4 regions of the Pantoea sp. X-Soil-TKNS-1207 genome follow, and region 1 is predicted to be linked to each of the others. Evidence: predicted binding sites of a transcription regulator. Region 1 holds the regulator's gene; each other region holds the start of a gene.
The links. The regulator Fur, encoded in region 1, represses iron uptake genes when iron is present. The targets are predictions, from matches to a motif close to ATAATAATGAGAACNACTATCAA.
Positions count from the first base shown of each region.

Region 1 (5,558 bases):
ACGCGGTTGAGCTGATCAATAAAGGCCTTGCCTATGTTGATGAGCTGACGCCGGAAGAGATCCGTGAATACCGTGGCACCCTGACCGCGCCGGGCAAAAACAGCCCGTATCGCGATCGCACGGTGGAAGAGAACCTCGCGCTGTTTGAAAAAATGCGTGACGGCGGTTTTGCCGAGGGGAAAGCCTGTCTGCGCGCCAAAATCGATATGGCCTCCAGCTTTATCGTGATGCGCGATCCGGTGCTGTACCGTATTAAGTTTGCCGAGCATCATCAGACCGGCAACAAATGGTGCATCTACCCGATGTACGATTTCACCCACTGCATTTCCGATGCGCTGGAAGGCATTACCCATTCGCTGTGTACGCTGGAGTTCCAGGACAACCGTCGTCTGTACGACTGGGTGCTGGACAACATCAGCATTCCGGTGCACCCGCGTCAGTACGAATTCTCGCGCCTGAATCTGGAATATGCCGTGATGTCGAAGCGTAAGCTGACGCAGCTGGTGAGCGAGAAGATCGTTGAAGGCTGGGATGACCCGCGTATGTTGACCGTTTCCGGTCTGCGTCGTCGTGGTTACAGCGCCGAATCGATCCGCGAATTCTGTCGCCGTATTGGTGTGACCAAACAGGACAACATCGTCGAGATGGCGTCGCTGGAGTCATGCATCCGTGACGATCTCAACGAGAATGCACCGCGTGCGATGGCAGTGCTTGATCCGCTGAAAGTGGTGATTGAGAACCTGCCAGCCGGTCATGAAGAGATCATCACCATGCCGAACCATCCGAACAAACCGGAAATGGGTACGCGTGATGTGCCGTTCAGCCGTGAAGTGTGGATCGATCGCGCGGATTTCCGTGAGGAAGCCAACAAGCAGTACAAACGTCTGGTGCTGGGCAAAGAAGTGCGTCTGCGTAACGCCTATGTGATTCGTGCTGAGCGCGTGGCGAAAGATGATGAAGGCAACATTACCTGCATCTACTGTACCTGCGATGTCGATACGCTGAGCAAAGATCCGGCAGATGGCCGTAAAGTGAAGGGCGTGATCCACTGGGTTTCTGCCATTCATGCGCTGCCGGCGGAATTCCGTCTGTACGATCGCCTGTTCAGCGTGGCGAATCCGGGTGCGGCTGAGGATTTCCTCACCACCATCAACCCGAATTCACTGGAAATCAAACAGGGCTTTGTCGAGCCGGGACTGCGCGATGCAGAAACGCAGGCGCCGTATCAGTTTGAGCGTGAAGGGTATTTTTGTGCAGACAGCGTGTACTCGCAGCCGTCTAAGCTGGTGTTTAACCGCACCGTAGGCTTGCGCGATACCTGGGCGAAAATCGGCGATTAATTCTTTTTGTCGTTTTCACCATATCATCATGTAAGGGCGAGCAATCGCCCTTTTTTATTGGCGATAAATCACGGCTGGCAACCATTTATGCTACGGCATAAAAAATGTGTTTGTTACCGGTATTTGCGACAAATCTGACTTTAGTAAAATTAATCCATTTACGAGTGTTAAAAACTGTATTTCAGGTAGGCTATGCGCTCTCCAGCGTTGCTCCGCGGGTTATCTAAGGAAAAAAAATGACAAGTCTCGCTCAGGAAGCCAAACACAGCGTCGTGGTTTTACATCAGCTTATCGAACGTATTTTTAATCAGTCGGATAGCACTGACGACAGCATTGAATTGTTTCTCTCGCACTTTCACCCCGACTTCAAAATGGTGACGCCGCAGGGGAAACAATTCGATTTGAACTCAATGGAGGTGCTGTTCCGCCAGTTGCGCGGCCAGCGTGAAGGGATGCGCATCGCCACCAGTGAACACACCATCATTTCGCAGCAGAGCGAGGAGGTCACCATTCAGTATCGCGAGTTGCAGATGATGAATGGTAACAACCAGAGCCGCATTTCGCTGGCGGTGCTGGATTGCAGTACCTTGATTCCTCGCTGGCGATATTTGCAGGAAACGCTGGTGCAGTGATATCCAGAAACAAAAAAACCGGTGCCAGGCACCGGTTTTTTTATACTGCATAGCACACTTCGTTACTTATCGTGGAGCGTCTCGTCTTCGCGGCAGTCTCCCAGCGCACAGTGGCCGTACAGGTACAGGCTGTGGTTGGTGAGTTTGATACCGTGACGGGTTGCAATTTCACGCTGACGGGTTTCAATCGATTCATCGCTGAACTCGATCACTTTGCCACAGTCCAGGCAGATCAGGTGGTCATGATGATGCTGCTGCGTCAGTTCAAAGACGGATTTACCGCCTTCGAAGTTATGACGGGTAACGATGCCCGCGTCATCGAACTGGTTAAGAACGCGATATACCGTTGCCAGACCAATCTCTTCGCCCATATCAATCAGGCGTTTGTACAAATCTTCCGCACTGACGTGATGGCACTCGGGTTCCTGAAGCACTTCCAGAATTTTAAGTCTGGGCAGCGTGACTTTCAGGCCAGCCTTCTTCAATGCGGAGTTGTTGTCAGTCATGCGGATATTGTCCTGTTACTTTGCTAGTCACTTGCGGCGCAGGGCCTTGAATGTCGATCACGCGCATTCTCATTTGCGTCTCATTATAGAACTCAAGCAGTGAAATGAAAACCAAGGTAACGTCCTGAAATCACCAGTGGCTGTAAGGATAAGTGTCACTAACGCCGGCGGGGATCGTGCAGGTCTTTGTTTCCATTTCACTCAGCCTCATTCTGATGCCAGAGGAATAAGCGGATGACCGTTACGGGTATTCTACAGATTTGCGGGAAAAAGTTAAAAAACAGTAGCTATTATTTTTATAGGAAATTCCTTTAACTCAATGTGAGCCAGCGCCCACATTGAGGAGGGCAGGGGATCAGGCTTCGATGATCGCCTGTAATTGCAGCTCATCAAAAATCTGTTTCACCCATTTTTCAACACGTTCGTTGGTCAGTTCCGGCTGACGATCTTCGTCAATAGCCAGTCCCAGGAAGTGTTTGTCATCGGCCAGACCTTTAGAGGCTTCAAAATGGTAGCCTTCCGTTGGCCAGTGGCCAACAATCACCGCACCATTCGGCTCGATGATGTCACGGATGGTGCCCATCGCATCACAGAAGTATTCCGCGTAGTCTTCCTGGTCGCCACAGCCAAACAATGCCACCAGTTTGCCGTTGAAGTCGATCTCTTCCAGCGTCGGGAAGAAATCATCCCAGTCACACTGCGCTTCGCCGTAGTACCAGGTCGGGATGCCCAGCAGCAGGATATCGAATGCTTCGAGATCTTCTTTGGTGCTCTTGGCAATGTCATGCACTTCAGCAACGTCTTTACCCAGTTGTTTCTGGATCATTTTTGCAATGTTTTCAGTGTTGCCGGTATCGCTGCCGAAGAAAATGCCTACGATTGCCATGGGTCAAGTAACCTCTTAAATCCTGATTGTGAAAGTAAGTCAGTAGAATGCACAGTTAAGCGAATGATAGCAGACCGGGCAAAGTGGCGGAACTTGTAAAGCGGTCACTTTTGTTCGTGCGTGCGGTCTGCGTGCGTTACGACAGTTTGAGCTGCGCCAGCAGCATTTGTTCAATCAATTCGCTGCGACTGATGTTTTGTTGCTCAGCCAGGGTGTTGAGGGCATCAACCGCCTCGCCGGACATTTTCAGCTCGACACGACGCAACCCACGCACCTTGTCGCGTTTCAGCTGGTTGCGTTTGTTAATCCGCAACTGTTCGTCACGCGTCAGCGGACTGGTTTTGGGGCGACCCGGACGCCGCTCATCAGCGAAGAGATCGAGCGTGGTACGGTCAGTCTGTTCTTTTGCCATGGTTTGTAAAACTGAGTGGGCGCGAACGGCGGAAAGGCGCTGCGCGATTTATACATTATCGGCCCGACCACGGTGAAAAAATCATCCGCGGCAAATTTTTAGCGCGACATCATACTCCAGCGCCATCCACGACGCCAACCCTAAACGGTTTGCGGCAAGCTTTTGCTTTTACAGTACAAAAAAGCGCCGGACTGCGCGCAAAACCGCCTCAGGTTTCTCCGCATGAACCCAGTGGCCTGCGCCGCTGATCACATGCGCATGCGCCTGCGGGAACTGACGCAGCAGGGCATCGCGGTGCTGATTATCCAGATAGGGCGAGTCACCGCCGCGAATAAACAGCGCCGGGTGCGGCCATGCCGGTACGTCTTCCCAACCGGAAATGGTGCTGTAGTTGTCCCACAACACCGGCACGTTAAAACGCCACTCGCCTTCATGGAACGATTTGAGGATGAACTGAATCACCCCTTCTTCCTTCAGCAGCGTACGCATCACCTCAGCGGCTTCGCTGCGGCGCGTCACCCCGGCGGCGCTCACCGCGCGGATGGCCGCGAAAATCTCGTCATGGCGGCGCGTCTGATAATCCACCGGCGCGATATCAATCATCACCAGTTTTTCAATGCGCTCCGGGGCGATAGCGCTTAACGCCATGGCAATTTTTCCCCCCATGGAGTGACCGATGACGCTCGCGCGCGCAATGTCGTGCGCATCCAGGGTGGCGACGATATCCTGCGCCATCACCTGATAGTTCATGACGTCACTGCGTCCGGACTGACCGTGATTACGGACATCCACCTGCAAGGTGGGACGGGCATCGCGCAGGCCGCGCGCCAGCACGCCGAGGTTATCCAGGCTGCCAAACAGGCCATGAATTAACAGAATTGGGGTGGCATCAGGGGCAGATTGTTCAGTTTGCAGACGGGCGTTCAAAATCATGGCAAAGTTCTTACGGTTGTGGGCTGCGCTTAGGTTATCATGGATTCACCTCTTCAGGAGCCAGCGAGCCAGGCATTAGGGCATATTCCGACTTTTGCCCTGAAACGATGCCAGCGCTATCGGCCACCTGGGATTTAACTTTATAATCCTCATGTTAGAGCCAGCTCACATTTTGCACGGCAGGATTTTGCTAAGGCCGGTACAGAAAAGCGTGGTTCTGTCATTTGCCAGAATCGTACGGAAAAAGATGAAAACGATTGAAGTTGACGAAGAACTCTACCGTTATATTGCCAGCCACACCCAGCACATTGGTGAAAGCGCCTCCGAAATTTTGCGCCGTATGCTGAAATTCACGGCAGGTCAGAGTGCCCCTGCTGCCCCGGTTGCGTCTCAGGCCGCAGCCAAAGACGCGCAGCCGGTCGCGGCTAACGCCCGTCCTCAGGATCGCGTTCGCGCGGTGCGTGAACTGCTGCTTTCCGATGAGTATGCGGAGCAGAAAAAGGCGGTTAACCGCTTCATGCTGGTATTGTCAACGCTCTATCGTCAGGATCCCGCAGCCTTTGCTGAAGCCACTGCCTCGTTGCAGGGCCGCACCCGCGTCTATTTTGCCGGTGACGAGCATACGCTGTTGCAAAATGGCACCCATACTAAGCCGAAGCACGTACCCGGCACGCCGTATTGGGTGATCACCAATACCAATACCGGTCGCAAATGCAGCATGGTGGAGCACATCATGTTAGCCATGCAGTTCCCGCAGGAACTGACAGAGAAAGTTTGCGGCACCATTTAAACCGAAGCGTCAGGGAGAAGCGCCAATGGCCAATCACCCCCGTGCCGGGCAACCTGCCC
Region 1 covers NZ_AP035958.1:1,242,911-1,248,468, forward strand. Annotated here, with positions in the region: gene glnS (glutamine--tRNA ligase) at 1-1,340, shown strand, start outside; gene AC6I8V_RS05705 (hypothetical protein) at 1,577-1,972, shown strand; gene fur (ferric iron uptake transcriptional regulator) at 2,035-2,478, opposite strand; gene fldA (flavodoxin FldA) at 2,834-3,364, opposite strand; gene ybfE (LexA regulated protein) at 3,501-3,776, opposite strand; gene ybfF (esterase) at 3,945-4,709, opposite strand; gene seqA (replication initiation negative regulator SeqA) at 4,957-5,499, shown strand; gene pgm (phosphoglucomutase (alpha-D-glucose-1,6-bisphosphate-dependent)) at 5,525-5,558, shown strand, end outside.

Region 2 (5,558 bases), 660 kb from region 1:
CCGAGCCGCCTGCTGCGCCAGCAGCGATGCCAGGGTGGCGGCAGGCAGCGGATGGGCGGTGTGGTTAATGTCTGCCAGCTGGCGATGTTCTTCCGTCGTCAGCAGATCCAGCTCGCCACAGGGGCGCTGCGGCGCAGCCGCCAGCTGGGTCAGCAATAAGGCGAAACGGCTGGCGTGGCGTTGCAGCGTCGCCAGGCTGTAGCGTTCGGCGTTAGCCAGCAGCTCCAGCGTCAGCTCGCCCCGCTCGCTGATATAGATGGCGATTTCCAGATCGCGGACCGGGCCGGAAGCCAGCTGATGGGTAATCCCCTCCACCCCGGCGAAATCCAGCTGATAGTCAAACATCTTCAGGTTGATCACCGGGCCATACAGCGGATCGCCATCGCCGAGACGGCCAAGATCGCGCTGCACCTGTTCGGCGTCGTAACGCTGATGACGGCGCATCTTCTTCACTTCACCTGCCAGCTGGGTCGCCAGCGCGGCCAGCGGTTGGGCCGGATCGTAATGGATCGCCATCGGCAGCACGTTAATCACCGGGCCGGTAGCGCACAGCGCGGCAGAACCGATGCGGCGCATAAAGATGAAGCCGGCGGAGAAGTCGTTTTGTCCGCTCAGGCGCGCCAGCCATAACCCGACCAGCGCGAAAGCAAGATCGGCGGCGCTGTGCTGCGGATGCTGGCTGACCAGCGTCTGGAAAGTGGCGTGATCCAGCGTCAGCGCGTGACGCAGCAGATCGGTGCTGGCGCTCTGACCGGCCAGCGGCTGTGGCGACAGTGAGGCTGGCGCAGGCAGCGTCGCGCCTTTTTCGCGCCAGAACTGGCGGTCGCGCGCGTAGGAGGAGGATTGCTGATAGCGCTGATACTCCTCCACCACTTCGCTAAACGGGATAAATGGCGTCGGTTCCGGCGCCTGCTGGCGCGCCAGGGCGCTGTACAGGTTAGCGATGCGGCGCGTCAGGGCGGTGAAGCTGAAGCCATCCACCACCAGATGATGGTAACGCTGATACCAGAACCAGTGCTGCTCGCCGAGACGGAACAGGCAGTGGTGATACAGCGGCGCGCCGCTCAGCACGCGCAGATCGCCGTTCATATCGGCCCGCATCCGCGCGCGGGTGGTTGCGGCCGGATCGGCTTCCGTGCGCAGATCGATCAGCTGCGGCTGGCTAAAGTTTTGCGCCTGCGGCCATTGCAGCGCTTCACCGTCCACTTCGCCAAACGCCATGTTTAGCGTATCCGCTTCCTGCATCCCGGCGATGATCGCTTTTGTCAGCAGCGCGCTGTCGATGTCGCCATGTAATTCAATAAAGTGAGCCACCGCGTAGGCGTTGTGGTGGCGGGAAAGCTGGTCAGCAATCCAGATGCCGGGCTGCGCGGCCACCAGGGGCAGGGTTTGCTGTTCGGTATGGGGTCGATTCATCAGGGATTCAGACATTGTCGCTCCGGTTTGTGTCCTGCGTAACTGGGCGAATATCGTGCCAGTTCTGTTCCAGCCAGCTCATACAGGCGGGCTGCGGCTGCGGGCCATATACGGGCTGCCAGCCGGCGGGAAGGGCGCTGAACGCGGGCCATAAACTGTATTGTTGCTGCGGGCTGCGCAGCACCAGACAATCCTGCTGCGGATCGTCGAAGGGATTGCGATGTTCCATGTCGGCTCCTGCCCGTTACGTTGGGCGAGATGAATTTATGTCGGGGTACGCCACAGTGCCTGCAAGCCATCAAGCAGACCGCCACGCCAGCACAGCGCATCGTGTCCACCTTCCACCGGCTGGTAATCAACCTGATAACCGGCGGCTTGTAACTTCTGTTGTAGTTGCTGATTCGCCTGCAAAATCAGGCCTTCACGGTTGCCTGCTTCCAGCCAGAAGCGCAGCGGCTGGCGCGGTGCCAGACCCTGCTCCAGCTGCTGCAACAGCCAGCCATAGGCGTTTCCGCGCTCCGGCCACCAGAAGGAACCTGACAGGCTAAGCGCATTGCCAAAGCGTTGCGGCCAGTGCAGGGCGGCGTAGACCGACGCCAGGCCACCGAAACTTTGTCCGGCGACCACGGTGCTCGCTGCCTGTTGTTGATGCGGCGCCCACTGGGCGACCTGCGGCAGCAGTTCTTCCTGCAACGCCTGCCAGAACAGGGCATTACAGGGCAATTCGCGGCTGCGATGTTCGCGATCGATGATGTCGATAAACAGATAGACGGCGGCGGGCAGTGCCCCTGCATCGGTGAGTTGTTGCAGCGGGCCGGCAATCGGCATGTTGTGCACCCAGAACTGACCATCAAGCAAAATCGCCAGCGGACGTTGCTGCGGTTCCGCATCCCCGGTGCAGTACAGCCAGACGGTGCGGCTGTTGCCGAGCAGGGCGCTGTCCCAGCGATAGGTTTGCAGGGTGACGGGCGAGGCATTGCCTTCATCAATGGCGCGCCATACCTGCTGATTGGGGGCTTGCGGCAGATGCAGGGGTGAAACGCCCATGCCACGTCCGCCAGACCAGCCGCGCAGCGTATTGAGCGGATCGGGCTGGGCAGTGGGGAATTTGTCGCGCCACCAGTTGCGCAGGGCGTGCATGTCCGCTTCGCCGGAGAAATCGGTGGCATGTTGATCCGGCATCAGGCAGTAGCTGCCGCGCCAGTTGGCTGGCAGGGTGGTTTGCCAGTACCAGACATCGCTATTCGCCACCCGCACCAGCGATTGCGGCGGCCGACGCTGGTGGTGATCGGTGACGCCGGTGACGTTGATCCATACCCGCTGGGTAGATGACTGCGCTTCGCTGCCCTGCGGATCGCGCCAGAAGAAGGTGACCAGACACTGGCCATCGATCTCCTCCTCAATACGGGGGATGCCTTTCCGTTGCTGCTCCTGCCACCAGGCTTCACTGCCGGTTACATCATTTAGCCAGGTCATAGGTGCTGCCAGTCGCCGTTTACATAAGAAAAGTTATACAAAGGTAATAAATAATACTATTGATAATTATTTGCATTTGCAATAGTGTGTTTCCGCTCAAAAAGAGCACGCTCGTTCCGCCTGTCACCTTTCCCCTTGCGGAAGGGATGAGCAACGGATGGCACTGCCAGGTCTGGAACAGGGCGACGATAAGGACAGGGATATTCACACCGGCGCGCCAGTGACCTTTTCTGGCAATCCAGGAACGAAAAAATGACAAAATATTCGCGTTTATCATTAGCTATTCTGATTGAACTGGGATTACTCTCAGGCAGTGCCTGGGCAGCAGAAACCTCCAGCACGACGACTTCCAACACAGACGCCAATTCCCAGAACGGCGGCACCATGATGGTGACCGCCCAGCAGCAGACGCTGCAAGCTCCCGGTGTTTCCACCATTACCGCTGATGAAATCAAAAAGCATCCGCCAGCGCGCGATGTGTCCGAAATCATCCGCACTATGCCGGGCGTTAACCTGACCGGTAACTCCACCAGCGGCCAGCGCGGCAACAATCGCCAGATCGATATTCGTGGTATGGGTCCGGAAAATACCCTGATCATGGTTGATGGTATGCCGATCACCAGCCGTAACTCGGTACGTCTTGGCTGGCGTGGTGAGCGTGACACTCGCGGTGATACCAACTGGGTGCCGCCGGAAATGATCGACCATATTGACGTGATTCGTGGTCCGGCTGCGGTGCGCTACGGCAACGGCGCGGCGGGCGGCGTGGTGAATATCATCACCAAAAAATATAACGATCAGCAGTGGCATGGTTCCTGGAACACCTATTTCAACGCACCGGAACACAAGGAAGAAGGGGCGACCAAGCGCACCAACTTCAGTCTTGAAGGGCCGCTGGGCGATGATTTTAATTTCCGCTTGTACGGCGGCTTAGCCAAAACCCAGGCCGACGCTTACGATATCAACGAAGGTCATGCGGCACCGCGTACCGGTACCTATGCCGGCAGCTATCCGTCTGGACGCGAAGGCTCAGTCAATAAAGATATCAATGCGTTGCTGAGCTGGACCTTTGCACCGATGCAGACCCTCGAGTTGCAGGGTGGCTATAGCCGTCAGGGCAACCTGTATGCCGGCGATACCCAGAACACCAACACCAGCGCGTTGGTGAAAAGCCTGTATGGTGATGAAACCAACCGTCTGTATCGCCAGAATATCTCGCTGAAGTGGACGGGTGCCTGGGACAACGGCGTCAGCACCAATAGCTACGCGCGCTACGAGAAAACCCGTAACACCCGTATCAATGAAGGTCTGGCAGGCGGTACTGAAGGTATCTTCTCCAACGATGGTTTTAACACCATCCAGCTGGACGACATCCTGCTGCACAGTGAAGTCAGCATTCCGTTTGAGTGGCTGATTAACCAGACCGCAACGCTGGGTACCGAATGGAACCAGCAGAGCATGAAGGACCCTTCATCTACCACGCAGGCGGCAAACTACGGCAACGTGCCGGGCATCTCGAACACCGGGCGTAGTCCGTATTCACAGGCTGAGATCTTCTCGCTGTTCGCCGAAGACAACATGGAGGTGACTGACAGCACCATGTTGACGCCGAGCCTGCGTTTCGATCATCACTCGATTGTCGGCAACAACTGGAGCCCGTCACTGAACCTGTCGCAAGGATTGGGTGACGACTTCACGCTGAAGATGGGTATCGGTCGTGCTTATAAAGCACCAAGCCTGTATCAGACCAACCCGAACTACCTGCTGTACAGCAACGGCCAGGGTTGTGCCGACAGCGCCGGTGCCTGCTATCTTCAGGGTAACAAAGACCTGAAAGCAGAAAACAGCATCAACAAGGAAGTGGGACTGGAGTGGAAACACGAAGGTTATCAGGCCGGTCTGACCTGGTTCCGCAACGATTATCGCAACAAGATCGAAGCAGGCTATGTCCCGACGGGCACCGCATCAAACGGCACCACGGATATCTATAAGTGGGAAAACGTACCGAAAGCCGTGGTGGAAGGGCTGGAAGGGACCGTCAATGTGCCGTTCTCTGACACCGTGATGTGGAATAACAACTTCACTTACATGTTGCAGAGCAAGAACAAAGAGACTGGCGATCGTCTGTCGATCATCCCGGAATATACGCTGAACTCGACGCTGAGCTGGCAGGCCACAGAGGATCTCTCTTTGCAGACCACCCTGACCTGGTACGGCACCCAGACGCCGAAGAAGTATGACTACAAAGGCCAGCCAGTAACCGGCACTGCGACCGATAAAGTCAGCCCTTACTCAATCATTGGGATGAGCGGCACTTACGAGGTCACTAAGTACGCCAGCGTTACTCTGGGCATCGACAACCTGTTCGATAAACGCCACTTCCGTGAAGGTAATGCCCAGACCACCGGCAACGCCACCACCGGCGCTTATCTGTACGGTGCGGGTGCTAACACCTACAACGAATCAGGCCGTACTTACTATATGAGCCTCAATACTCACTTCTAATTGAGGTGATGAGGTAAACGGCAGCGGGCAATCAGCCCGCTGCCATCTTCCCGGTTAATCAACTCCAGACTTCCGCGATGCATCTGTACGATGCGCAGCACGATATTCAACCCTAAACCACTGCCGCCGTAGCGCTGATCGCGACGCCGGAATGCTTTGGT
Region 2 covers NZ_AP035958.1:580,244-585,801, forward strand. Annotated here, with positions in the region: gene AC6I8V_RS02570 (enterobactin synthase subunit F) at 1-1,431, opposite strand, end outside; gene AC6I8V_RS02575 (MbtH family protein) at 1,424-1,645, opposite strand; gene fes (enterochelin esterase) at 1,681-2,892, opposite strand; gene AC6I8V_RS02585 (TonB-dependent siderophore receptor) at 3,145-5,397, shown strand; gene pmrB (two-component system sensor histidine kinase PmrB) at 5,394-5,558, opposite strand, start outside.
Region 2: fes (enterochelin esterase) is a predicted target of Fur. The motif match lies at 2,946-2,968, and genes of this name have one in related genera.

Region 3 (5,558 bases), on a different replicon from region 1:
AAGATGAAACGGGGAAAGGCTCATAACGTCTCCAGCGCAAAAGTGGGGGGCGATGCGCCGCGGACAGCGGCGTCTGGAGAGAATCATACGAACGGTTTTGTTTGAATAAAAACAATATATACTTGGGATTCATACAAATAATATTTGAGTATCGACGATGATCCGTGAGCTGAGAACCTTCATGGTGGTGGTGCAGGAAGGCAACTTTGCTGCGGCGGGGGACAAAATCGGTCTGACCCAGGCGGCGGTCAGCGCTCAGATGCTGCGGCTGGAGGCGGAGCTGGGTTTTGCGCTGTTCGATCGCAGCGGGCGCAGCGCGCGGCTGAATCAACGGGGCCAGCAGTTACTGCCGCAGGTGGATGAGCTGCTGACGCTTTATCGTCACCTGGGGGATAAGCCGGAACTGCCGCGCCCGGCCACGCGCGTGACGCTGGGCGCCATCGCCTCCATTCAACGGTCGCTGTTGCCCGCGGCGCTGACGCGTTTTCACAAACAATTTCCCGGCTGCCAGACGCGTATCGTGCCGGGTTTGTCGCTGGAGCTGGTGAACCTGGTGGATGCCGGTGAGCTTGATCTGGCGGCGGTGATCCGTCCGCCGTTTGCCCTGCAAGCGGATTTGCACTGGACTACCCTCAGGCGTGAACCTTACCGGCTGATCGTGCCGCGCCAGCTGGCGGGGGACGATGCGGCGCAGCTGCTGGCGACGCAGCCGTTTATCCGTTATGACCGCACCTCATTTGGCGGGCGTCAGGTGGACCGCTATCTGCGTGCACGCGGCATTGCGGTGCAGGAGCTGTGCGAAGTGGATGAGCTGGAGGCGATTGTGCAGCTGGTCGCCAATGGACTGGGGGTGGCGCTGGTGCCGCAAACGCAATCGGCACAGCGCTGGCCGAAGCCGGTCAGGGTGGTGGAGATGGGGGCAGAGACTTTTTATCGTGAGGTCGGCCTGGTGCAGCGCGCCAGCCATATAAAGTCGGAGCTGGCTGGCGAGCTGAGCCGTTTGCTGGTGCAGGCCGGTTAACGGGCTGGCTGCGACCAGAAGGTGCCGGTTAGCGGCAGCGACAGGTACGCACGGTTGAGCGTATCCAGCGTTGCCTGCGGATCGATATCGGCAAACAGCTGCGGATGGAACATTTTCGCCATCTCTTCCACCCCGACAAACCAGAGTGGGCTATCGAAGAAAAACAGCCATATGCCGCCCGTCTGATGCTGCTGAATGGCGCTCAGGGTAGTGAGTTCTCCCTGATGCAGCAGTCGCGTCAGGCTTTGCGCCGCCTGCGACTGCGTCACGCCGGGACCGATCTGCAAGCCTTCCTGCGTCACGGCCGAACCGCCACCCATCAGGTAAAAATCAGGCTTTCTGCTGAGCACGGTCTCCGCATTCAGTTTGCCAATCGGCGCGCTGAGATAATCGCTGCCAAGATTATGACCACCCGCCGCCGCAATAAAGTCCTTCATGTTGCTGTTGCCGGAGGTGAAGCAGCAATCGCCTTTTCCGGGATTGAGATGGAAAAACACGCTCGGGCGCTGCAGTTGCTGAGCGAGACGCTGTTCAACCTGCTGTTGGTGCTGTTGGATAAAGGCAATTAAGCGCGCTGCGCGATCGTCCTCGCCCAGCACCTGCCCGAGCAGGCGCAGGCTCGGCACGGTGTTGGTCAGCGGCTGGCGGAAGAAATCCACAAAGATATAGGGAATGTGCGCGGCGTCCAGCTTGTCCAGCCCCGGCGGGGGCGGGCCGTACAGGGTGAAGATCACCAGGTCCGGTTTGCGCGCGATGGTCGCTTCAAGCGAAAACGTGCCCATATTCATGGTGCCCAGCACCGGGATCTTTCCCGCTTCGGGATGCTGCGCGAGGATCGCCTGCCAGGTGGCCGGTGAATAGCGCTGCAAATCGTCGCCCCAGCCCACCAGATTTTTCAGCGGATCGCTTTCCAGCAGCGCCAGCGTCAGCAGGTGGCGGCTTTCGCCCAGCACGACGCGTTTCGCCGGCGCGGGCAGGGTGACGTGACGTTGTAACATATCGGTCACAGTGATGCTGGCCAGCGCCGGATGGCACAGTACCAGACAGGCGAACAATAAAATCAGGCGACGCATTTTTTCTCCTTACCAGCGATAGCTGAGCGTGGCACTCAGGCTGCGGTCATAACCGACGTTGCAGCTGGTGGTGCTGCACGTCACGTAGTAATGCTTGTTAAGCAGGTTGTTCGCGTTAAGCGCCACATTGACGCCTTGCATATGCGGGCTGAGCTGACCGAGATCGTAATGAAGTGAAGCATCCACCACGGTGTAATCCGGCACGCGCAGGGTGTTGTTGGTATCCGCCCAGGTTTTCCCCACGTAGCGCACGCCCAGCCCTGCACCGAGGGAAGTCAGCACGCCCTGGCTGAAGGTGTAATCGCTCCACAGCGAAGCCATCTGTTCCGGCATTCCCGTCGGCACTTTGCCTTCTGCCCCCGCGACGGCGCTGCTGGTGGTTTTCAGATCGCTCCAGGTGTAGCTGGCAATCAGTTTCCACTCCTCCGCCAGGGTAGCGGTGGCTGAGGCTTCAATCCCTTTCGACGTCACCTGGTCGGTCTGGACGGTGTTCAGGCTGTTGTTGGGATCGGTGTTTTGCACGTTGTTCTGCACCAGATGGAACCAGGCCAGCGTGAAAAGGGCATCCATGCCATCCGGTTGCCATTTCAGCCCGGTTTCCCATTGCTTGCCGGTGGTGGGCTTATAGCTTTCGCCATAAAAGTTGGTGCCCAGCACCGGGCTGAACGAGGTGGCGTAGCTGGCATACGGGGTTAAGCCGCTTTCCGTCAGCCAGCTTAAACCTGCGCGCCAGGTGAAGTGGTTATCGTCCTGCGAGGTGAAGGTATCGCTGATACGGTTTTTGGTATTTACCGCCGCCCAGTCTTCACGCGCCGCCAGATCGAGATTCAGCTGGTGCGCAATGACGATGCTGTTCGCCAGATAGATACCGGTTTCATTGGCGTTCTGCTGGGTGCTGGCAAAAGGCGTGTTGGCGGCGAAGCTGCCGTCATAGATTGGGTGATAGATATCGATGCTGCTGGCGCGGCCATAGTTAAGGTAATAATTCTCGCCGGTATGGCGGAACGCCACGCCCATTACGCTTTCGCCCTGCAACGGGCCTGCATCCCAGTGCAGTCTGGCGTTGTTATCGGTGGCGAAAGACTGACTGGTGATGCCGAACTCATAAGCGGTGCGGTTCAGCGTGCGCATATCGCTGGTGAGGGCGCTGCCGGAGAGGGTTTGCGTCAGCAGGTCGGTGTAGCTGTAGCGGCTGGCGGAATGGAACGACCAGCGATCGTCAGCGCGATGATCCAGTTCATAGCCGATATTGGCCTGGGTCATATGGTTGTCGAGATCGGTGCCATCGAGATAGACATTACGATCGATTTTGCCGTTCGGGTTGCTCAGCAGGGTGCCGTAAACTGGCGTGAAGTTTTTCGGCGGCCCCATCTTGTCGCGGCTGATGGAGGAGAGCAGGGTTAGCGTGGTGTCGTTATCCGGCTTCCAGGTGAGGGACGGGGCCAGATAGAGGGTATCGTCGGGGACGTTTTTGAACTGCGTGTTGCTGTCGCGGCCTACGCCCACCACGCGGTAAAGCAGAGTGCCATCGTCATTCAGCGGCCCGGTGGTATCGAACTGGCCCTGCATACGGCCGTGGCTGCCGACCTGAACACCCACCTCATGTTGCGCCTCAGCCAGCGGGTGTTTGCTGACCTCATTGACGATGCCGCCCGGCGAACCCGCGCCATACAGGAAACCACTCGGGCCACGTAACACGTCAATCTGCTGCATACCGTAAGGCTGGTAATGGGCATAGGATTTTGTGGTGGTGGATCGTAATCCATCCAGCAAAATGCCGTTCAGCGTGGAGTCGAAACCACGAATCGAGAAGTAGTCAAAACGCGAGGAGATTGCGGCAGTGGAGGCATAAACTCCCGGCGTGTATTGCAGCGCCTGGGTGGTGCTCTGGACGTTGCGATCGTCAAGTTCCCTGCGGCTAATCACCGACAACGACTGCGGCGTGGCCAGCACGGAGGCGTTAGTGCGGCTGCCGGTCTGGCTGCTCAGCGGTACGTAGCTGTCTTTCCCGTCTGAGGTTTTGCCATCGACCACCAACGTGCTGTCGCTATCGGCGGCATGAACCATGAAGGCGGCGCTAAAGAGGGTCAGCGCAGTCAATCCTCCAAATTTCTTATTATTTTTCAATCTATTCTCCTGGATGAGAGTCGTAAAATCAGGCCGCCAGAAGTGTCGCAACCTGATGCTGAACTGACAATCGACAGGGCTTTCGCTGGCGGAACTCTTTCTTTCGTTTGCGGCACGGGGGAAAAACGAAACGCGTAGACAGGCTGGAGGGATACGGTTATTTTGATAATGATAATCACTATCATTAATATTTTTGGGAACGAGTTATGGCGTCAGCGCGGGGAGAAGGACAGCAGCTGTATAGGGCAACCGATGGCGGCATTGTGTGGCATGGCGGCCAGTTTCAGCCTGCCATTGACGCCTGGCAAAGTGAGCCGCTGGATCAGGGCATCAAACTGATTGTGATGGAGAGTGGTGCGCTGCGCTGTCAGTTACCTGGTGAGCGCGAGGTGAATATCAGCGGGCCAGCGTTGTGCGCGGTGTGGAATCAGGATCAGGCTGAAGCCCTGCAATGTTTTGTCTCCCCGCAGCGCGTGGCGTTTACCAGCCTCAGTTATTCTCATGAAATGTTGCGCAGCTTGCCGTCGTCAGTCCATCAGCAACTGGCGCAGGGGTTGCAGCTTGATCACGTCGGACGTCCGCGCCTGCATGTCACGGCGCTGCCAGCACCTCTGCTGGGGTTGCGCGCGCAGCTCAGCGCATTACCGAAGCAGGGGAGCGTGCGTCAGCTATTGCTGCAAAGCAAAGCGCTGGAGGTGATGGCGTATACGCTGGACGCACTGACGCCCGCGCCGCTGGAGAGCGCCCTGCGTCTGAGTTCGCGTGATTTGGATGCGCTGCACGGCGCACAACGATTGCTGGAGCAACAGATGGATGCGCCGCCAACGCTACAGGCGCTGAGCGTGCAGTTGGGTATCAATCGCCGCAAGCTGACGGAGGGGTTTCGCCAGCTGTTCGGCGTGAGTGTGTATGAGTGGCTGCATCATCGTCGGCTGGAAACCGCCTGGCAACTGTTGCAGCGCGGCGAACTGAATGTCGCCAGCGTGGCGTACCAGGTGGGCTTTACACCCGCACATCTGTCGGTGGCGTTTAAGAAGAAATTCGGCTTGTTACCCAAACAGTTAAAGCGCTAAAAATATACCGCATCAATTATTAATTGCCACGCAGAATTTATTCTTTCTTCTTTTCCTAAATCTGTTCGGGCCAATTTGTTAGCCAGTGCACAGCATACTTCGCAAGAAAATGGCAAAATAAAAAACTTCACGCAGGGATGATGGCCATAACAGACTGTTATTTATGGCTATCGACGTGATGTCAATACCAACCCAATGGAGTTATTTTATGGAAGAAATTTTTGGCATTAATGAGCTGTCTGTCGACGCGAAGAGAAAATACAC
Region 3 covers NZ_AP035959.1:443,487-449,044, reverse strand. Annotated here, with positions in the region: gene AC6I8V_RS22245 (VOC family protein) at 1-24, opposite strand, end outside; gene AC6I8V_RS22240 (LysR family transcriptional regulator) at 158-1,021, shown strand; gene AC6I8V_RS22235 (ABC transporter substrate-binding protein) at 1,018-2,094, opposite strand; gene AC6I8V_RS22230 (TonB-dependent siderophore receptor) at 2,104-4,221, opposite strand; gene AC6I8V_RS22225 (helix-turn-helix transcriptional regulator) at 4,428-5,294, shown strand; gene AC6I8V_RS22220 (pyridoxal-dependent decarboxylase) at 5,503-5,558, shown strand, end outside.
Region 3: AC6I8V_RS22230 (TonB-dependent siderophore receptor) is a predicted target of Fur. The motif match lies at 4,384-4,406, and genes of this name have one in related genera.

Region 4 (5,558 bases), on a different replicon from region 1:
GCCACAATTTTGCCGCCTTCCATAAACACAATGTTGTCTGCAACCTCGCGGGCAAAACCAATCTCGTGGGTCACGATCACCATGGTGATACCGGAGTGCGCCAGCTGTTTAATCACCTGAAGCACTTCGCCCACCAGTTCCGGGTCCAGTGCCGAGGTCGGTTCATCGAACAGCATCACGCCGGGATCCATCGCCAGCGCACGCGCTATCGCTACGCGCTGCTGCTGACCGCCGGACAGGTTCTGCGGCCACTCCTCTTCGCGACCGGCAAGACCCACCTGCTTCAGCAGCGTCAGCGCTTTGCTGGTAGCCTGCTGACGGCTCTGTTTTTTCACCCGCATCGGGGCATCAATGATGTTCTGCAACACGGTGCGGTGTGGAAACAGGTTGAACTGCTGAAACACCATACCGATTTCTGCGCGCTGTCGGGCGATGGCGCTGCTGCTCAGTTCATGCAGCGCCTGGCCCTTCTGCTTATAGCCAACCATCTCGCCGCCGATACGGATGGTGCCGCCGTCCAGCTTCTCCAGATGGTTGATGCAGCGCAGCAGGGTCGATTTGCCCGAACCCGAAGGTCCGAGGATCACCGTCACCGAACCGGCCGGAATATCCAGATTCACTTCATTAAGGATGGTCACGCCCGAGAAGCGTTTCGTGACCTTACGCAATGCGATCGCTTCAGCCATTGCTCACGCTCCTTTGCGCTTTCGCTGTAGTGAAACGCGGCAGCGATTGCCACAGGCTGCGCTTTTCACGACGCGTCACGCCACGGCCAAAATAACGCTCCACATAATATTGGCCGACGGACAGCACGGACGTCATCAGCAGATACCACAGGGTCGCGACCAGCAGCAGCGGGATCACTTCATAGGTGCGCTGGTAAATAATCTGCGCGGAAAACAGAACGTCCTGTAGCGAAATCACTGAAACCACTGCGGTGGTTTTTAACTGGCCGATAATTTCGTTGCCGGCGGGCGGCATAATCGCGCGCATCGCCTGGGGTAATACGGTATGGCGGAAAATCTGCGCGGGGCGATAACCCAGCGCGCGCGCCGCTTCAATCTGACCATGACTGACGCTCTGGATACCGGCGCGCACGATCTCTGCCGCATAGGCGGACTGGTGCATCACCAGCGCGATCACCGCCGCGCTAAACGGGCTGATCAGCGAGTTTGATTGGGCACTCCAGATTTCGCCCAGGCCAGGGATCGACAAGGCGATTTTCGGGTACAGCGCCGCAACGTTGTACCAGAGGAACAGCTGCACCAGCATCGGCACGCCACGGAAGAACCAGGTATAAGCCCAGCTCACCGCCACCAGCACCGGATTCGATGACAGACGCATCAGCGCCAGCACCGTACCAAAAGCAAAACCCAGCACCACCGAAATGGCGGTGAGTTGCAGCGTCATTAATACACCCTGCAAAATCGACGGGCCGGTGAAGTTCTCCGCAATCACCCCCCACTCGAAACGCGGGTTGTTGATCATGGAGTGTGCCATCGCCACCACGCACAACAGCACAACCAGCGCACTCAGCCAGCGTCCGTAATAGCGTTTTCCGACGATCTTCAGATCGTCGGTGTGGTCCTGTGAATCACTCATTTAAAGATCTCTTCGTTGCGTTTGGCTTCGGTTACAGCGCCAAATCCAATCCCCCAGTTATCCAGGATTTTCTTGTAGCTGCCGTCTTTAATTAACGAGTTCAGCGCTGCCTGTACCGCGGGTTCCAGCGGGGAATCTTTCTGGAAGGCCACGGAGACCGGCGCATCATTTACGGTGATCTCACCACTCATCGTCAGTGGCTTAATCACCTTGACCTGCCACAACAAACCTTCATAGGGGCCGAGGAACATCGGCACACGACCGCTGACCACCGCCTGCACACCGGCCGGACGATCCGGGAATACGGAGACTTTGATTGGGGCTTTACCGGCGGCTTCACACGCTTTGCTGGCTTCTTCCAGACGCGTGACCTGAGTCGTACCAGAACCGGCACCCACTTCTTTACCGCACACCTCACTCAGCGATTTGAACGGCGGGATATTGGCGTCTTTTTGCGCAATGATGCCCAGCAGGCTGGCGTTGTAGTAACCGACAAAATCGATCTGTTTCAGACGCGTTGGTGTGGCGTTAATGTTTGATAATGCGACATCGTAACGGCCGGTTTTCAGGCCAGGGATAATGTTGTCGAAACCGCCGGTATCCTGCCAATGCACTGCAATGCCCAGGCGCTCACCCACGGCGTTCATAATGTCGATTTCACGACCGGCCAGCGTTTTGTTGTCTTCTTTATAGAAGGTGGTCGGCGGTGTGTTCGGGTTGGTTCCGGCAACAATATAGCCACGCTTCACGATGTCCGCAGGTAACAGGCTTTTCAGCGCCGGATCGGCCTGCACATGGAGTGAGCTGTCGGTTGGAACAGATTGTTCGGCGGCAAACGCGGTGTGCGCACTCAGAGTAAGTGCGAAAAGGGTCATTCCTTTTGCGAATTTCACTGGAACCTTTCTCCTGATATTTAAAATGTTTCCCCGCAGGGAAAAGGCATTGAGGTAGCGATGTATTGTTAACCTTTAAAGCCACATTTTTAATGTGTGCTTTACGGGTTTATTCATCCTCGTAATGTCCCGATATCATTCTCAGTGAATATATGCAGCGATCACAAATGCGAAAAACAGATATCTATTGCCGGAATATGGCAATGCTATTGAATTAAAGGCCGGGAGACCTTCCCATGGCAGCACTAAATCAGATTCAGTCATGGAATCAACAGGCTGCTAAAACTGCGACAAGCTGTGATTTGGTTCTTATTAATAACCTTGTTTTCTAAGGGCGCGCAAAAAGCCGCCTTATACCCTTCGCAGATATTCAGGGTGGGTATTTTCTAATCCTGCGTGTTATGCCCGGCAATAAAAGAAAAATATTCATTTCCTGCTGGAAACATTTCTCACGGTGGTCAGGCTGCGACATGGTTCTGCATTTATTTAGTATGTTGTAATTACACCCCCTTCCCCTGCCGTTTTGTCTGCTTATTCCGCTAAATTCGGCCATCCCACACGCCAGATTGATTAAACCACGACCAATTAAGGAGAAAAAAAGGAGATGTTACATCTGAGATATACAATGATAATTATTATCATTATCATGCGCGTTTGCTTACAAACGTTAACAAAACAGGGAGAAACCTTAAGTGAATGTAACCACATGCAACCAAAAGCGTCCCGTCGCGCTGTTTTTGGCTGGGCTGCTGAGTACGTCTGCTTACGCCGCCGAAGGAGAGCCAACCGAAAAACTGGCCGATGATGAATCGATGATTGTTACGGCGGAAGAAGGACTGAAGCAGCAACCAGGTGTTTCAACCATCACTGCAAAAGACATTCAAAAAAGCCCTCCTGTTAACGACCTTTCAGACATTATTCGTAAAATGCCTGGCGTCAACCTCACCGGCAACAGCGCCAGCGGCAGTCGCGGTAACAATCGCCAGATTGATATTCGTGGTATGGGACCCGAAAACACGCTGATCATGATTGATGGTGTACCCGTCTCTTCTCGCAACTCCGTCCGCTACAGCTGGCGCGGCGAGCGTGATACCCGTGGCGATACCAACTGGGTGCCGCCGGAGATGGTTGAACGCATTGAAGTGATTCGCGGACCGGCAGCATCACGCTATGGCTCTGGCGCTGCGGGCGGTGTGGTGAACATCATCACTAAGCGTCCGACCAAAGACTGGCACGGCTCCCTCTCGCTGTTCACCAATCAGCCGGAAGATGATAAAGAAGGTGCCACCAAACGCGCTAACTTCAGCCTGAGCGGACCGCTGGCCGGTGACGCGCTAACGATGCGCCTGTACGGGAATATCAACAAAACCGACGCCGACGCCTACAACATCAACACCAACGAAAACGGTTCTTATGCCGCGGGTCGCGAAGGCGTGCGTAATAAAGATATCAACACGGTGTTGTCGTGGAAAATCACCCCGCTGCAAATTGTCGATTTCAGCTACGGCTATAGCCGCCAGGGCAATATCTACGCCGGCGATACCCAATACAGCAACGGCAATGTCAGTCCGGATGGCCTGGTTGAATCCCTGTACGGCGACGAAACCAACCGTCTGTACCGTCAGAGTTATGGCATCACCCATAACGGCATCTGGGACTGGGGCACCTCAAAACTGAATTTCAATTATGAGAAAACCAACAACACCCGTTTGCAGGAAGGTTCCACCGGACGTGTTGAAGGGATGATCAATAGCGAAGATTACGCCACCAGCCGCCTTGAGAGTTATCGCGCCGGAGGCGAGATAAACTTCCCGGTGCAGTGGCTGGCGGATCAAACCGTGACGCTCGGCGCGGAATGGAACCGTGATGAGCTGAACGACCCGGCTTCAATGACCGCAACCAATAACGCCGGTGTGATTATTGATGGGGTATCCGGCGATCCATCTGGACGCAGCAGCAAAAACAGCGCCACTATCAGTTCGCTTTATTTCGAAGATAATATCGCCGCCACCAGCAGCACCGAGCTTATCCCCGGCCTGCGCTTCGATTATCACGATAAATTCGGTGCCAACTGGAGTCCGAGCCTCAATATTTCGCAAGGCCTCGGCGATTATTTCACCCTGAAAGCCGGTATTGCCCGCGCCTTCAAAGCGCCGAACCTGTATCAATCGACCGAGGGCTATCTGCTTTCCACCCGGGGCAATGGATGTCCGATCGGTCTCGCCACAGGCAGCTGCTACCTGCTGGGTAACGACAACCTCGATCCTGAAATCAGCGTGAATAAAGAGGTGGGCATTGAGTTCAGTAACGATGGCTATATTGCGGGCGTGACCTGGTTCCGCAATGACTACAAAAACAAAATCGTCGCGGGTGATGATTTAGTGGGTTATGCCTCAAACGGTTACAACGTGCTGCGCTGGGAAAACGGCGGGAAAGCGATTGTAGAAGGACTGGAAGGTAATCTGACCATTCCTCTGGTACGCGAAACGCTGGAATGGCGCACTAACGCAACCTATATGTTCCGCTCAGAAAGTAAGAAAACCGGTAATCCGCTGTCGGTGATCCCGGAATTCACCATTAACTCGCAGCTCGACTGGCAGGTTAACGACAAACTGAGCGCCAATATTAACTGGACGCAGTATGGTCGTCAGAAACCTCGTGAATATGCAGAGATTCGTAACGAAACGGGTGCGATTTCTAATCGCGAGATCAGCCCCTACTCCATTTTCGGTCTGAATGTGAATTACGACATCACCAAAAATCTGCGTGCCAATGCGGGTATCAACAACCTGTTTGACAAGCGTATTTATCGCGAAAACGATGGCGCATCGACCTATAACGAACCGGGTCGCGCCTATTATGCCGGGCTGACCATGTCGTTCTGATCGACATCAACACCCAGTCAGCGCCATGCTGGCTGGGTGATATTCCTGGTGGAAGACTATCTTCCTGCGGGATGGGAAATAATATTTAATTCAATCGCCAGACTAATCGCATGTTTTGCATTATTAACGCCGAGCTTTTTAACAATTTTGCCCATATGGAATTTTACCGTGCTTACGG
Region 4 covers NZ_AP035959.1:435,078-440,635, forward strand. Annotated here, with positions in the region: gene AC6I8V_RS22190 (amino acid ABC transporter ATP-binding protein) at 1-686, opposite strand, end outside; gene AC6I8V_RS22195 (amino acid ABC transporter permease) at 679-1,602, opposite strand; gene AC6I8V_RS22200 (ABC transporter substrate-binding protein) at 1,599-2,495, opposite strand; gene AC6I8V_RS22205 (TonB-dependent siderophore receptor) at 3,188-5,380, shown strand; gene AC6I8V_RS22210 (helix-turn-helix transcriptional regulator) at 5,437-5,558, opposite strand, start outside.
Region 4: AC6I8V_RS22205 (TonB-dependent siderophore receptor) is a predicted target of Fur. The motif match lies at 3,121-3,143, and genes of this name have one in related genera.